Regions from separate parts of the Kineococcus sp. GCM10028916 genome, predicted to be linked through region 1. Evidence: riboswitches for the same ligand, from Rfam matches in the RefSeq annotation. Region 1 holds a riboswitch; each other region holds the start of a gene.
The links. Region 1 has a riboswitch for S-adenosylmethionine ahead of ACFQ46_RS05545 (ABC transporter ATP-binding protein). Riboswitches for the same ligand answer to the same signal wherever they lie in the genome.

Region 1 (3,398 bases):
GTCGTCGCGCACGGCGGCGGCGTTCCTTCCTGGGTGTCCGGAGGCGTCTGTCCCCGGTCAACGGGTCCGGGTGCCGGGGAGTTCCCGCGGCAGCGCGAACCGCGTCGTGACCCGCTCCGCGAAGCAGACGTGGTCGGGCGGTCCGGCGAGGTCGAACCCCGCCGCCCCGCGCAGGCCGTCGTCGAGGACGAGCACCTCGGCACTGCGCAACGGCCACGGCTCGTGCTCGTTCGCGACCCACCAGGTGCGCCCGCGGTGGGCGACGTGCAGCCCGAACCGGGCGGTCACGAACGCCGCGACCTCGTCCTCCACCCGGTCGGTGCCGAGGCGGACGGCGATCCGGCTGCGCACGCCCGCGCGGGTCCGGCACGTCCAGGCCAGCTCGCGCGCACCGTCACGGACCCGTTCCGCCCGCCGCATCCGCGACCACCGGTACGGCAGCCCGAACGCCGTCTGCGCGCCGAGGACCACCGCGAGCCGGGTCGCGTCCAGGCTGGCGAACACGACCCCGCGCCGGCCCTCGTCGTCCACGGAGTAGAGCCGCACGTTCGTCTCCAGGAACGTCCCCGCGTACGGCACCGCGGGAGCCCGCCCGGGTCCGGCACCGCGCAGCGTGAACGGGATGAGCCCCACGTAGGTGACCCCGTCCAGGACGTCCGGGCGGACCCCGGGCGGCAGGTGCGGCGCGACGACCGCCGGGTCGACCGCCCAGTGCAGGAAGGCGAGGTCGTCCCAGTGCTGGTGCATCATCACCGGCCCCGAGAGGGCCGGGGCGGTGACGGGTGGGAGACGGTCCAGGGTCGGGACGGTGGCGGGCACGGTTCATCGTGCCTGGCCGGGGCGCTCCCGGCACGGCAGCCACTCCTCGTGCGGTCGCGGGTGGTTGCCGTCGCAACTTGCCTTACCCTGGATCCACCATCCAGAGCGGCTGAGAGACCTGGCTCCGCGACGCCGCAGCAACCTCCCCGTCCGCGGGGTGTGGTGCTCACGCCAGGACCGATGGAGGAACCCGTGTCCGTGACGTCCCCGCCGAGCACCGAACCCACCCGCGTGGACGCCGCCGACGTCCGGCTGCGCGGGGTCGGTCGGACCTTCGGCGAGCGCGACGTGCTCGCCCCGCTGGACGTCACCCTCGAGGCCGGGCGCACGGTGGCCCTGCTCGGCGCCTCCGGCAGCGGGAAGTCGACGCTGCTGCGCCTGGTCGCCGGGCTCGACACCCCCACCACCGGCTCGATCGAGGTCGGCGGGGAGCAGGTCCGCGGGGTCCACCCCCGCACCGCCGTCGTCTTCCAGGAACCGCGACTGCTGCCGTGGCGCGACCTCGCCGGGAACGTCGCCTTCGGCCTGCCGCGCGGCACCCCGCGGGCGGAGGGCCGGACGGAGGTCCTGCGCTGGCTGGACGTCGTCGGGCTGGGCGAGTTCGCCGGCCACCGGCCGCGTCGCGTCTCCGGCGGGATGGCCCAGCGGACGGCGCTGGCCCGGGCCCTGGTCCGCCGGCCCGGGGTGCTGCTGCTCGACGAACCCTTCGCGGCCCTCGACGCCCTGACCCGGCTGAAGATGCAGGACCTGCTGGACGAGGTGCAGCGCGAGACCGGTGCCACCGTCCTGCTGGTGACCCACGACGTCGACGAGGCCCTGCACCTGGCCGACCGGGTCCTGGTCCTCGGGCCGTCCCCGGACACGGCCGGCGCGACGGTCGTCCGCGACCTCGCCGTCCCCGCCCGACGCCCCCGCGACCGCGGTGACGCCGCCACCGCGGAACTGCGGGTCGAACTGCTCGACCTGCTCGGCGTGCCCCGCACCGTCTGACGCAAACCCCCCACCACCGCGAAACCCCAGGAGAACCGTGTCCGTCGTGCCCTCGAACCTGCCCACCCGCCGTCTCGCCCTCGGCCTGGCCCTGGGCGGGGTCTCCCTCGCCGCCGTCGGCTGCGTCAAGGGCGAGTCCTCCAGCGGGGGTGCCCCCGCCCCCGCCACCGGTTCCGGGAGCGCCTCGGGCGGGGGGACCGTCCGCCTCGACTACGCGCTCTACAACCCGCTCAGCCTCGTCGTCCGCGAGCAGAAGATCCTCGAGAACGCCGGCCTCACCGTGCAGTGGGAGCAGTCCGCGGGCAGCAACAAGGCCAACGAGTTCCTGCGCAACGACAACCTCGACATCGCCTCCACCGCCGGGTCGGCCGTGCTGCAGGCCCGCACCAACGGTTCCCCGGTCCAGACGATCGACGTGTTCTCCCAGCCGGAGTGGACGGCCCTCGTCGTCGGCAAGGACTCCACGATCACCGACGTGGCCGGGTTGCGCGGCAAGCAGATCGCCGCGACCACCGGCACCGACCCGTACTTCTTCCTGCAGCAGGCCCTGGACCAGGCAGGCCTGTCCGCGAGCGACGTCACGATCACCAACCTGCAGCACGCCGACGGTCGCGCCGCCCTGGAACGCGGCGACGTCGACGCGTGGGCGGGGCTGGACCCCAACATGGCCGGCTCCGAACTGCTCGCCGGGTCGAAGCTGCTGTACCGCAACGTCGACTTCAACACCTACGGGATGCTGAACGCCCGCGAGGCCTTCATCAAGAGCTCGCCCGAGCTGGTGCAGCAGGTCGTCGACGCGTACGCGACCGCCCGCGCGTGGGCCATCGCGAACCCCGCCGACCTCGCCACGCTGTACGCGACCCAGGCGCAGCTGACCCCCGAGGTCGCCGCCCGCGTGCTGGAACGCACGACGCTCGACGTCGACTCCGTCCCCGGCGACGCCCAGCGCACCGTGCTGGCGGGGATCATCCCGCTGATGGCCTCCGCCGGTGACGTCCCCTCGGCGGACGCGGCGACGGAGGCGCTCGACGGGTTGCTGGTGCCCGACTTCGCCGAGAAGGCCACCGTCTCGTGAGCGTGCTGGACACCGAACGCCCCGCACCGGCACGGCGGTCGCGGGGTCCCCGGAACCGCGGGTGGCTGGGCTGGGTCGTTCCCCTGCTGCTGCTGCTCGCGTGGTTCCTCACCACCGGGGCGGGAGTCTTCGAACGCGTCCAGCTGCCGCCGCCGGTCGACGTGCTGAACGCGGCCCGGCAGATGTGGGCGACGGGGCAGTTGCAGCTGAACATCGCGATCAGCGTGCAGCGCGTCCTGCAGGGTTTCGCCGTCGGCGCGGTGGCGGGAGTGGTGCTCGGTGGGTTGACCGGTTCCTCCCGGGTGGTGCACGACCTCCTCGCGCCCACGCTCGGCGCGTTGCGGGCCGTGCCGTCGCTGGCCTGGGTCCCCCTGCTGGGCCTCTGGATCGGGCTCGGGGAAACGCCGAAGATCACACTCGTCGCGATCGGGGCGTTCTTCCCGGTCTACACGACGGTGCTGAACGCCCTCACCCACCTCGACCCCGCCCTGGTCGAGGTGGGCCGCGCCTACGG
Region 2 (3,398 bases), on a different contig from region 1:
CGGAACAGTTCCCGGTAGTGCGCCCCGGCCATCTCCTTGACGATCAACGGCCAGAGGTCCGAGCGCAGGTCGAGTTCCGCGCTCCCGAACCGCTCCTCGACGACCCTCGCGCTGTAGTGGTGGGGCAGACCCAGGCCCGTCGGCGCCGGGTACCCGATCTTCGAGCGGTAGGGAACCCCCCGACGCGAACCGGCGAAGAGGCGCGGTTCCGCTCCGCTGGGGTGGTACCGGAGGTGGCCGTCGGGGAGTTCCTCGAACCGGCCCCCGCGGCCCTCGGTGAGCAGCACCACCAGGTCGACGAAGGCGAGACCCATCCCCACGACGACGACGTCGGCGCCCGGGCGCAGCACGTCCAGGTCCTGGTCGGTCGTGTAGCCGGGACGGACGTAGGCGAGACCGTGGCTGCGGGCGAACGTCTCCAGCTTCCGCTCGCGGGGACCCGGGCGGACGTCCAGGTGTCCCTGGACGAGCAGCACGACGTCGACGGTCAGCGGTTCCCCGAGGCCGGCGAGCTGCACCCGCTGACGTCCGTCGTCCGCGTCGTCCGCGTCGTCCCCGTCGAGGACGTCGAGGACCGTGCGGGCGTGGCGGTGGACCCGCAGGTTCGGGGGCAGGCCGTCGAGCGTGCGTCGCCACGCCGCACCGAGGTAGCGGCTCGCGAGCCGGCGGGAGACGAAGGAACCCGGCCCGCTGCGCAGGACCTCCTCGCGCAGCAGGTCCTCACCGGCGGCCGCGGCGTCGTGGACCAGTCCGGCCCGGTTCTCCTGGATCCAGTCCGCCAGCGACGGCCCCCGGGTGACGGGTCCGGTCAGCCCGGTGACGGAGTCGTCCGGGAGCACCGTGATGTCGGCGGCCCGGGAGTTCATCCACAGCAGGGGGTCCTGGGCCTCCCGCCAGGTGCGACCGGCGCCGGAGTCGAAGGGATCGACGACGTGCACGTCGAGGTCCTCGGGGCCGACGTGCGCACCGAGGCGTTGCAGCAGGACGAGGGTGCGAGGACCCGCGCCGACGACGCACAGGCTGCGGACGCGGGTGGGGGTGGGGATGGGGATGGAGAAGGGCACAGGGGAACTCCAATGATCACGTCGACGACGACGCCGGGTTCCGTCCGCGGGATCACCGCAGCGGACGGGGGATCAGGATCCCGCGCACACCGCGGACTGCAGTCGACCGAGGTCGACGTGGCGACGACGTGTGAAGCGCTTCTCGGGTACCTTCACGGCGCGAACTCCCATCGGTCCTGGCGGAAGCACCCGCGCCCGAAGGTTCAGGGGGTTGCTGCGACGTCGACGAGCCAGGTCTCTCGGTCGCTCTGGATGGACGGTGTGAAACTATCGCACGAGGAGACCCGTTGCCAAACTCTTCACGAACCCAGGAGGAAGAGCATGACCATCCCCACCGAGCCGCGCGTCCACGTGGTGCACGAGAACCCCGAGTGGTTCCCGCCCTTCGAGGCCGCCCTGCGCGCCGAGGGCGTCCCCTTCGAGGAGGTCCTGCTGACCGACGGGTCCCTGGACCTCGACGCCGAACCGGCGCCGGGCGTCTACTGGTCGCGGCTCAGTGCGTCCGCGCACACCCGCGGTCACGGGCAGACCAAGGAGTTCACCCGGGCCCTCTTCGCCTGGCTCGAGGGCTGGGGCCGCCGGGTCGTCGGGGGGACCCACGTCGTCGAGCTCGAGGTGAGCAAGGTCGCCCAGCACGCGCTGTTGCGCCGCAACGGGTTCGACGTACCCCGGACCGTGGCCGTCTTCGGCCGCGGGGACCTGGCGGCACGCTCCCGGGAACTACCGGTGCCGTTCATCACCAAGCACAACCAGGGCGGCAAGGGCCTCGGCGTCCGGCGCTTCGACTCCCACGAGGACTTCGACGCCCACGTCGCCTCGCCGGAGTTCGAGGAACCGGTCGACGGGATCACCCTGCTCCAGGAGTTCCTCCGCTCGGCCGAACCGTTCGTCACCCGGGCCGAGTTCGTGGGCGGGCGCTTCGTCTACGCGGTGCGCGTGGACACCTCCGCGGGCAGCTTCGAACTGTGCCCCGCCGACGCGTGCGAGGTGCCGGGCGTGGTCCCGTTCGCGCTGCGGACGGAGATCACCGGAGACCACCCGCTCGTCCGCCGCTACGAGGAACTGCTGCGGACGGCCGGCGTCGAGATCGCCGGCATCGAGTTCCTCGAGACGGCGGACGGGCGGACGGTCACCTACGACATCAACACCAACACCAACTACAACCCCGCGGTCGAGGCCGTCGCCCCCGTGTCGGGTCCCGGCGCCATCGCCCGCTACCTCGGCGGGCTCCTCAGCGGCGACGCGTGAGCGGAGGTCGCAGACCCAGGTGCTCGCGCAGCGTGGTCCCGACGTACGCGGTCGGATAGGCGCCCCGTTCCTGCAGGGCCGGGACGAGCTGGTCCACGATGTCGTCCAGGCCGCCGGGGACGAGGAACGGCGTGATGTTGAACCCGCTGCTGGCGCCGCTGCGCACCCAGAGGGTCAGCTCGTCGGCCAACTGCGAGGCCGTACCGGCGAAACCGCGCCGGGTCGAGGTGTGCAGCACGAGTTCGCGCAGCGAGAACTTGTTCTCCTCCGCCACCCGGCGCCACTCCTGGGCGATCGCCCGGGGGTCGTGACCCTGTCGCGCGGCGCCCCGGGTCCCGTCGATGTCCGCGATGACGGGATCGTGCGCGGGCAACGGGCCGTCGGGGTCGTGGCCCGACAGGTCCTCGCCCCACACCTGACCCACCAGCGAGAGCGCGGTCGCGGGGGTCACCTGCTGCTCCAGGACCCAACGGGCCTTCTCCTCCACCTCGCCCTCGGTGTCGGCGACGACGATCTGGGTCCCCGGGAAGGTGAGGACGTCGTCCTCGGGGCGACCCGCCGCCACGACGCGGCGGCGGATGTCGTCGGCGAACGCCAGCGCGTCGTGGCGGTCGCTCCCGTGTGCGGAGAAGATCACGTCGGCCGAGCGGGCGGCGAAGTCGCGGCCGGTGGGTGAGTCGCCCGCCTGGAAGATCACGGGATGACCCTGCGGGCTGCGGGGGACGGTGGGGGCGATCTCGACGTCGAAGAAGCGGTCGTCGGAGTCCACGGGGGCGAACTCCGACCCGTCCCAGCTGTCCCAGACCCGTCGGGCCAGGTCCACGAAGCGTTCGGCCCGCTCGTAGCGGTCGGCGTGGTCGAGGTAGCCGCCCCGGCGGAAGTTCGCCCCGGTCCAGGCGTTGTCCGTCGTGACGACGTTCCACGCGGCGCGACCACCGGAGAGGACGTCCAGGGACGCGAGGCGGCGGGCCAGGTCGGCGGGGTCGTTGTAGGTGGTGTTCTGGGTGGCGACCAGACCGATGCGGTCGGTCAGACCCGCCAGCGTGGCGAGTTCGGTCAACGCGTCGGGTCGCCCGACGACGTCGA
Region 3 (3,398 bases), on a different contig from region 1:
GGTGGCCTCCCGCACCGGCGAGGGCGCCGGCCCAGCACAGGAGTCGACGTGAACCCCACCGCCCGCACCTCCGCTCTGACCCTCGGGCCGGAGGGGTTCCTCGCCGACGGGCGTCCCCACCGGTTGTTGTCCGGTGCGCTGCACTACTTCCGCGTCCACCCCGCCCAGTGGCGCGACCGGTTGCGGTCGGTGCGTCAACTGGGGCTGAACACGGTGGAGACCTACGTGCCGTGGGACCTGCACGCCCCACGACGCGGGGAGTTCCGCACCGACGGGTCCTGCGACCTCGCGGGGTTCCTCGACGCGGCGGCCGCGGAGGACCTCGACGTGGTCGTCCGGCCGGGTCCCTACATCTGCGCCGAGTGGACCAACGGCGGGTTGCCGGTCTGGCTCACCCGTTCCGGGGTCCGGCTGCGCATCGACGACCCGGACTACCTCGAGGCCGTCGACGAGTTCCTGACCCGGGTCTACGAGGTGGTCGCTCCCCGGCAGGCCGACCGGGGCGGACGGGTCGTCCTGGTCCAGGTGGAGAACGAGTACGGCGCCTACGAGACCGGTTCCGGCGCAGCGGACAGCGCCGCGACGGACAGCGCCGCCCGGACCGCCTACCTGGAACACCTGGTGGCCACCACGCGCCGCTGCGGGATCACCGTGCCGCTGACGACCGTGGACCAGCCCACCGACGGGATGCTGGCCGCGGGGACCCTGCCCGGACTGCTGACGACGGGGTCCTTCGGCGGCCGGGCGGCCGAGCGGCTGGACACCCTGCGCCGCCACCAGCCCGAGGGACCGCTGGTCTGCTCGGAGTTCTGGGTCGGCTGGTTCGACCACTGGGGTTCCCACCACCGGACGACGCCCCCGGAGGCGGCCGTCGCCGAACTGACGACGATGCTGGAACGCGGTGCCGGGGTGAACGTCTACGTCGTGCACGGGGGCACGAACTTCGGGTTCACCAGCGGCGCCAACGACAAGGGCACCTACCAGGCGACGACGACGTCCTACGACTACGACGCGCTCCTCGACGAGGCCGGCCGGCCCACGCCGAAGTACTGGGCGTTCCGCGAGGTCCTCGGCGGGTACGTCGAACTCGGTGCCGACGTGCCGTCGCCGGCGCGGCCGGCGCCGGTCCTGCGGGCTCCGCTCGTCGGTGCGCTCCCGCTGGTGGAGGCCGTGGACGGTCTCGAGCCGGTGGCGGGGGAGGAGGTCCCGTTCCTCGACGACCTGGCGACGGAGAGCGGGGTGCCCGCCCCCTTCGCGTGGGTCAGCGCCACCTCGCCCGGGTCCCCGGGGCCGACCGTCCTGCACGTGGGCGAGGTGCGCGACCGCCTCACCGTGCTGCTCGACGGGGTGCGGCTGGGCACCCTGTTCCGGGAGGACCACGACACCACGCTCGCCCTCCCGCCGCACCCCGCCGGCGCCCGGCTCGACCTGGTCCTCGAGGACGCGGGCCGGGTGAACTACGGTCCGCGCCTCGGCGAGCCCAAGGGCGTCGTCGGCCCCGTCCGCGTCGGGGACGCGGCGGTGCGCGACCTCCGGGTGCAGGCGCTGGACCCGGACCGGCTGGCGATCGCCTCGGCGGGGCGGACGGGTGCGGTGACGTTCCTCGCCGGGCCGGTGCTCGCCCGCGCGGAGCTGGAGGTGGCGGAGCCCGTCGACCTCTTCCTGGACACGGCCGGCTGGGGTCGCGGGGTCGTCTGGGTCAACGGGTTCTGCCTGGGGCGCTACTGGCGGCGCGGACCGCAGCGGACGCTCTACGTCCCGGGGCCGGTCCTGCGGGCGGGGACCAACGACGTGACGGTCCTGGAACTCGACGCCGCCGCGGACCCGTGGGTCCGCACGCTGCCCGACCTGGACCTCGGCCACACCGAGGAGTAGCCACCCACTCTGCTCCGCCCGTCCTGCCCCTCGTCGCGATGCCCTACGCTGACGGGACCATCCAGAGCGGCCGAGAGACCTGGCTCGTCGACGCCGCAGCAACCCCCACGCCCTCACCGGCGGGGAGGGTGCTCATGCCAGGACCGATGGGAGGAAAGAGTGGGTTACGCCGGCGACCTCACCCCGCGTGAGGCCTTCGACCTGGTCCGGGACACCCCGGACGCGGTCCTCGTGGACGTCCGCACCGACGCCGAATGGCGATTCGTCGGGGTTCCCGACACCAGCGGGACCGGCCGGGAGCCGGTCCTCGTGTCCTGGCTCCCGGTCGACCCGCCGCGGTTCCTGGCCGAACTCGCCGCCGCGGGGATCACCCCGGGAGCGGGCGCGCCCGTCGTGTTCCTGTGCCGCTCCGGGCAGCGTTCCGTCGGTGCGGCCGAGGCCGCCACCGCCGCCGGGATCGCGCCCAGCTACAACGTCCTCGAAGGGTTCGAGGGTCCGCTGGACGACGCCGGTCACCGCGGTGCGGTGGGTTGGCGCGCTGCGGGCCTGCCCTGGCGCCAGTCGTGAGCGAGGGCTGGCGCCCGGACACCACCGCCGTCCGCGGCGGCCTCGTCCGGTCGCAGTTCGAGGAGACCGCCGAGGCCATGTACCTCACGTCGGGGTACACCTACGCGACCGCGGCCGACGCCGAGGCCGCGTTCACGGGCGACGTCGACCGCTACGTCTACTCCCGCTACGGGAACCCGACGGTGTCGGTGTTCACGGAACGGCTGCGGCAGCTCGAGGGGGCGCAGGCCTGCTACGGCCTCGCCAGCGGGATGTCCGCGGTGTTCTACGCCCTCGCCGCGCTCCTCGGCGCGGGTGACCGGGTGGTGGCGGCCCGGAGCCTCTTCGGCTCCTGCTTCGTGATCCTCGACGAGATCCTCCCCCGGTGGGGCGTCACCACGGAGTTCGTCGACGGCGAGGACCTGGCGCAGTGGGAACGCGCGCTCTCGACCCCGGCGCAGGCGGTGTTCTTCGAGACCCCGGCGAACCCGATGCAGACCCTCGTCGACATCGCCGCGGTGAGCGAACTCGCGCACGCCGCGGGGGCGACCGTCGTGGTCGACAACGCCTTCGCCAGTCCCGTCGGCCAGCACCCGCTGGAGTTCGGGGCCGACGTCGTCGTGTACTCCGCGACCAAGCACATCGACGGCCAGGGCCGGGTGATGGGCGGCGCGGTCCTCGGGACCTCGGAGTTCATCGACGGCAGGTTCCGTGAACTCACCCGGCACACCGGGCCGACGCTCAGTCCGTTCAACGCGTGGACCCTGGCGAAGGGCCTGGAGACCATGAGCCTGCGGGTGCGGCACGCGGCGGCCACCACCCTGCGCCTCGCGGAGCACCTGGAGCAGTCCCCGGGGGTGCGCTGGGTCCGTCACCCGATGCTGGTCAGCCACCCGCAGTTCGACCTGGCGAAGCGGCAGATGGAACTCGGCGGGACGGTCCTCACGTTCGAGCTCGACGCCCCGCGCGGGCGCGGC
Region 4 (3,398 bases), on a different contig from region 1:
CGCGGGGGCGACGCGGTTCCCGGACCCGGGTGACGGTGTTCGGCGGGTCGTCGGGCGAGACGTCCTCGGACTCCGCGGAACCGCTGCGACGGCGACGGCGGCGACGGCGGCGCGAGGAGCCGTTCGACTCCTCGCCGTCGTCGTCCTGCTCGGTCTCGTCCTCGGGGTCCTCGCTCTGGTCCTCGGAGTCGGTCTCGGGAACGTCCCCGTCGTCCGCACCGGTCTCGCCCGACTCGTCCTCGACGTCACCGTCGACGGGGGTGCGGCTGCGGCGACCGCGGCCACCTCGGCGGCGACGCCGACGCGGCGCACCACCGTCCTCGTCGTCGTCGTGGTCGTCGTCGCCCGCGTCACCCTGGTCATCGATCTGGTCGTCGACCTGGTCGTTCTCGTCACCGGTCCGGTCGAGGACGTCGTCCACCTCGACGTCGGCCTCGCCGTCCTCCTCGCCGTCGAAGGCGAAGGTGTCCTGGTCGCTGACGGGGGGCGGGCCGGCGGGTGCGGAGGCGCGTCGACTGCGACGCACGGGCTCCTCGTCGACGGGGGCCTGGAAGAAGAGGGCGGTGGCGCGGGCGGCCGCGTCGGCGGCACGCTCACCCTCGCTGGGGGCACGTCGTCCCTGGGCGAACCCGGCGGCTCGCAGCAGGACCGGGTCGTCCATGAGGTCGGGGTCCTCCGCCACCGGGGTGACGGGGGCCTCCTCCACCGGGACGTCCTGCGCGAGCGCAGCGGCCTCGACGGGCTCCTCCTCGACGGGGACGGCCGGCACCACGGGCGCGGCCGTCTTGCGGCTGCGGCGACGACGGGCGGGAGCCGCGGCCGGGGCCTCGGTGGGGGCCTGCGCAGCGGTCTCCACGGCGGCCGGTTCGACGGCGGGCTCGGGGGTGGGTTCCGGTGTGACCTCGACCTGGGGGGTCACCTCCGCCACGGGTTCCGCAACAGGCTCGACGACGGGTTCGGCGACAACGGGTTCAGCGGCCACCTCGGCCGGGGTCGCCACCTTGCGGGTCGCCCGACGCGCACGACGACGCGGCGGTGCCTCCGTCTCCACGACAGGCTCGGGTGCCGGCGCCACGACGGGCTCCGGCGCCACAACAGGCTCCGCCGCCACGACAGGCTCGGGCGTCGGTTCCACCACGGCGGGGGTGGCGGGCTCGGCCGCGGCGCTGGTGTCGCCGGACACGTCGACGTGGGCCGGCGGACCGGCGGGTCGACTCGCGGCACGGCGCCTGCGGGGCCGCGTCGTCGCCGGGCCCTCGGCTGCTGCTGCGTCGTTCTCTTCGGGTGTGGTGCTCACGGGTGCTCCGCTCGCCCGCGGCGTCCGCTCCACCGGTGAACCCACGGCCGCGCGAGCGTCCTGGTCGGAATCGCCGGGTGGGTCGTCCCGCACCCGACGGAAGTCCTCTGTGTGCACCGACGGGTTCGCGCTCTTCGCGTGCTCCGCCCGTGCCGCCGGCGGTCGACGTCCGGCGTGTGGCCCGGGGCGCCTGCGAGGTCCTTCCACTGGACCGCGGCGCTCCCCGGAGCCCGCGCGCAGGGCGACGGTCTCGACAGCGGGCCGGGCGCCCGGTGTAGGGAACGCTCGACCACTGTCAGTGTCGCACAGCTCGCCACAACGGGTCCGGGCCGTCCGCGGCAACCGTCGCCAAGGGGGCCGGCGGTCCGCTAGTCTCCGATCAACACCATCCAGAGTGGCCGAGAGACCTGGCTCGACGACGCCACAGCAACCACCGCGCAGCGGCAGGTGCTCCCGCCAGGGGCGATGGAGGAAACAGCGTGATCAGCCGTACCCGCTCGACCCTGACCCGGCGCTTCCACGTCGACTTCTCGCGCACCGCCTCCATGGCGTGTCGCCAGGGCGCTCCGATGCGCCGGGGGACGCCGCGCGCGGTCTGAGCACCGCCGCCGCGTCCCCGCAGCACCTCGCTCGACCTCCTCCCCCGCGCCCTCGCGCACCCCGACGGACGGTCACCGTCCGCCTACCCCCCGGAGCACACCCATGTCCGCGCCCCGTCGCACCCTCCTGCCCGCCAGCACCTCCCGACTCCTCGCGTCCCGCCGGCGGGTCCTCTCCGGGGCCCTCGGCCTCGGCGCGCTCGCCGGCACCGGCACGCTGGCCGCCTGCGGTGACGAGAGCACCTCCTCGGGCCTGAGCGCCGGGAAGGCCGTCGACCTCAAGGGGGCGACGATCAAGCTGATGGTGAACCAGCCGCACGTGCTGGCCTTCACGGACCTGCTCGGCAAGAAGTTCGCGGCGGAGTTCGGCGGGAAGCTCGAGGTCACGGCGATCCCCTACGACCAGCTCACGAGCAAGCAGATCCTGGACGTGCAGGGCGGCGACGGGGAGTTCGACGTCTTCGACTACTTCTACTTCGGCCTCGGCCAGCTCGTCGACGCCGGCGCCCTGGTCGACCTCACGGACTGGATCGGCACGAACACCGACATCGCGACCGACGACTTCCTGCCCTCGATCTACGACCCGTACACCCTGATCGACGGCAAGCGCTACGGCCTGCCCTTCGACGGCGACACCCACGTCCTCTACTACAACACCGAGGTCTTCGAGAAGTACGGCGTCGAACCTCCGAAGACCTGGGACGACTACGACGCGGTCGCCGCGAAGATCACCCAGGACTCCGGCGGCAGCGTCTACGGCGCGATCGTCGAGGGTCAGCAGGTCCCGATGATCCTGGGTTGCTCCTTCATCAACCGCCTCGCCGGCTACGGCGGCACGCTCGTCGGCTCCGACGGCAAGGCCGCGTTCCACGGGGCGGAGGGGCTGGCCGCGCTGCAGCACCTCATCGACGTCTCCCCCGCGGCCCTGCCGACACCGCTGCAGACCGGCTTCGACCAGGCCAACTCCGCCTTCCTCTCCGGTCAGGGCGCGATGCTCGACACCTGGACCGACCTCGGGCTGAAGGCGCAGGACCCGGCCGGCTCGAAGATCGTCGACAAGTGGGGCGTGGTCACGCTCCCCGTGGGCGGGAAGAACACGACCGCGCGCACCGCGCTGGACGCCGGGTTCGGCCTGGGCGTCTCGAGCGCCTCCCAGCAGATCGACAAGTCCGCCGCCTTCGTGAAGTGGGCGACGAACCAGGAGAACAACCTGCTGCTCGCCTCCACCGCGGGTTCCGGGATCGACCCGGCGCGCAAGACCGTCCTGGACTCCACCGACTACGCCACGGCCGCGGGCATCGCGACCGACGTCATCCGCGAGGGTCTCGACGGTGACCCGCTGGCCTGGCCGAGCCAGGCCGGTGCGCCGAAGGCGTTGCAGGACCTCGTCGACCAGTTGGCGCTCGCCATCCAGGGGTCCACGGAACCGCAGGCCGCGCTCGACAAGGCCGCCGAGAGCTGGGAGAAGGAACTCGGATGAGCCAGCTCCTCGACGGGCAGCG

Region 2: another riboswitch for S-adenosylmethionine. It lies ahead of ACFQ46_RS09315 (FAD/NAD(P)-binding protein); the one in region 1 lies ahead of ACFQ46_RS05545 (ABC transporter ATP-binding protein).
Region 3: another riboswitch for S-adenosylmethionine. It lies ahead of ACFQ46_RS15720 (rhodanese-like domain-containing protein); the one in region 1 lies ahead of ACFQ46_RS05545 (ABC transporter ATP-binding protein).
Region 4: another riboswitch for S-adenosylmethionine. It lies ahead of ACFQ46_RS15605 (ABC transporter substrate-binding protein); the one in region 1 lies ahead of ACFQ46_RS05545 (ABC transporter ATP-binding protein).

The regions. Positions count from the first base shown of each region.
Region 1 is NZ_JBHTFM010000003.1:627,141-630,538, reverse strand. Features, by position in the region: gene ACFQ46_RS05550 (YqjF family protein) at 58-819, opposite strand; SAM riboswitch class I at 913-1,006, shown strand; gene ACFQ46_RS05545 (ABC transporter ATP-binding protein) at 1,000-1,809, shown strand; gene ACFQ46_RS05540 (aliphatic sulfonate ABC transporter substrate-binding protein) at 1,856-2,884, shown strand; gene ACFQ46_RS05535 (ABC transporter permease) at 2,881-3,398, shown strand, end outside.
Region 2 is NZ_JBHTFM010000006.1:450,726-454,123, reverse strand. Features, by position in the region: gene ACFQ46_RS09315 (FAD/NAD(P)-binding protein) at 1-1,064, opposite strand, end outside; SAM riboswitch class I at 1,229-1,323, opposite strand; gene ACFQ46_RS09310 (RimK family alpha-L-glutamate ligase) at 1,386-2,312, shown strand; gene ACFQ46_RS09305 (NtaA/DmoA family FMN-dependent monooxygenase) at 2,296-3,398, opposite strand, start outside.
Region 3 is NZ_JBHTFM010000016.1:410,142-413,539, reverse strand. Features, by position in the region: gene ACFQ46_RS15725 (beta-galactosidase family protein) at 49-1,875, shown strand; SAM riboswitch class I at 1,930-2,028, shown strand; gene ACFQ46_RS15720 (rhodanese-like domain-containing protein) at 2,035-2,442, shown strand; gene ACFQ46_RS15715 (O-succinylhomoserine sulfhydrylase) at 2,439-3,398, shown strand, end outside.
Region 4 is NZ_JBHTFM010000016.1:378,835-382,232, forward strand. Features, by position in the region: partial or broken gene ACFQ46_RS15600 (Rne/Rng family ribonuclease) at 1-598, opposite strand, end outside; SAM riboswitch class I at 1,680-1,769, shown strand; gene ACFQ46_RS15605 (ABC transporter substrate-binding protein) at 2,000-3,376, shown strand; gene ACFQ46_RS15610 (carbohydrate ABC transporter permease) at 3,373-3,398, shown strand, end outside.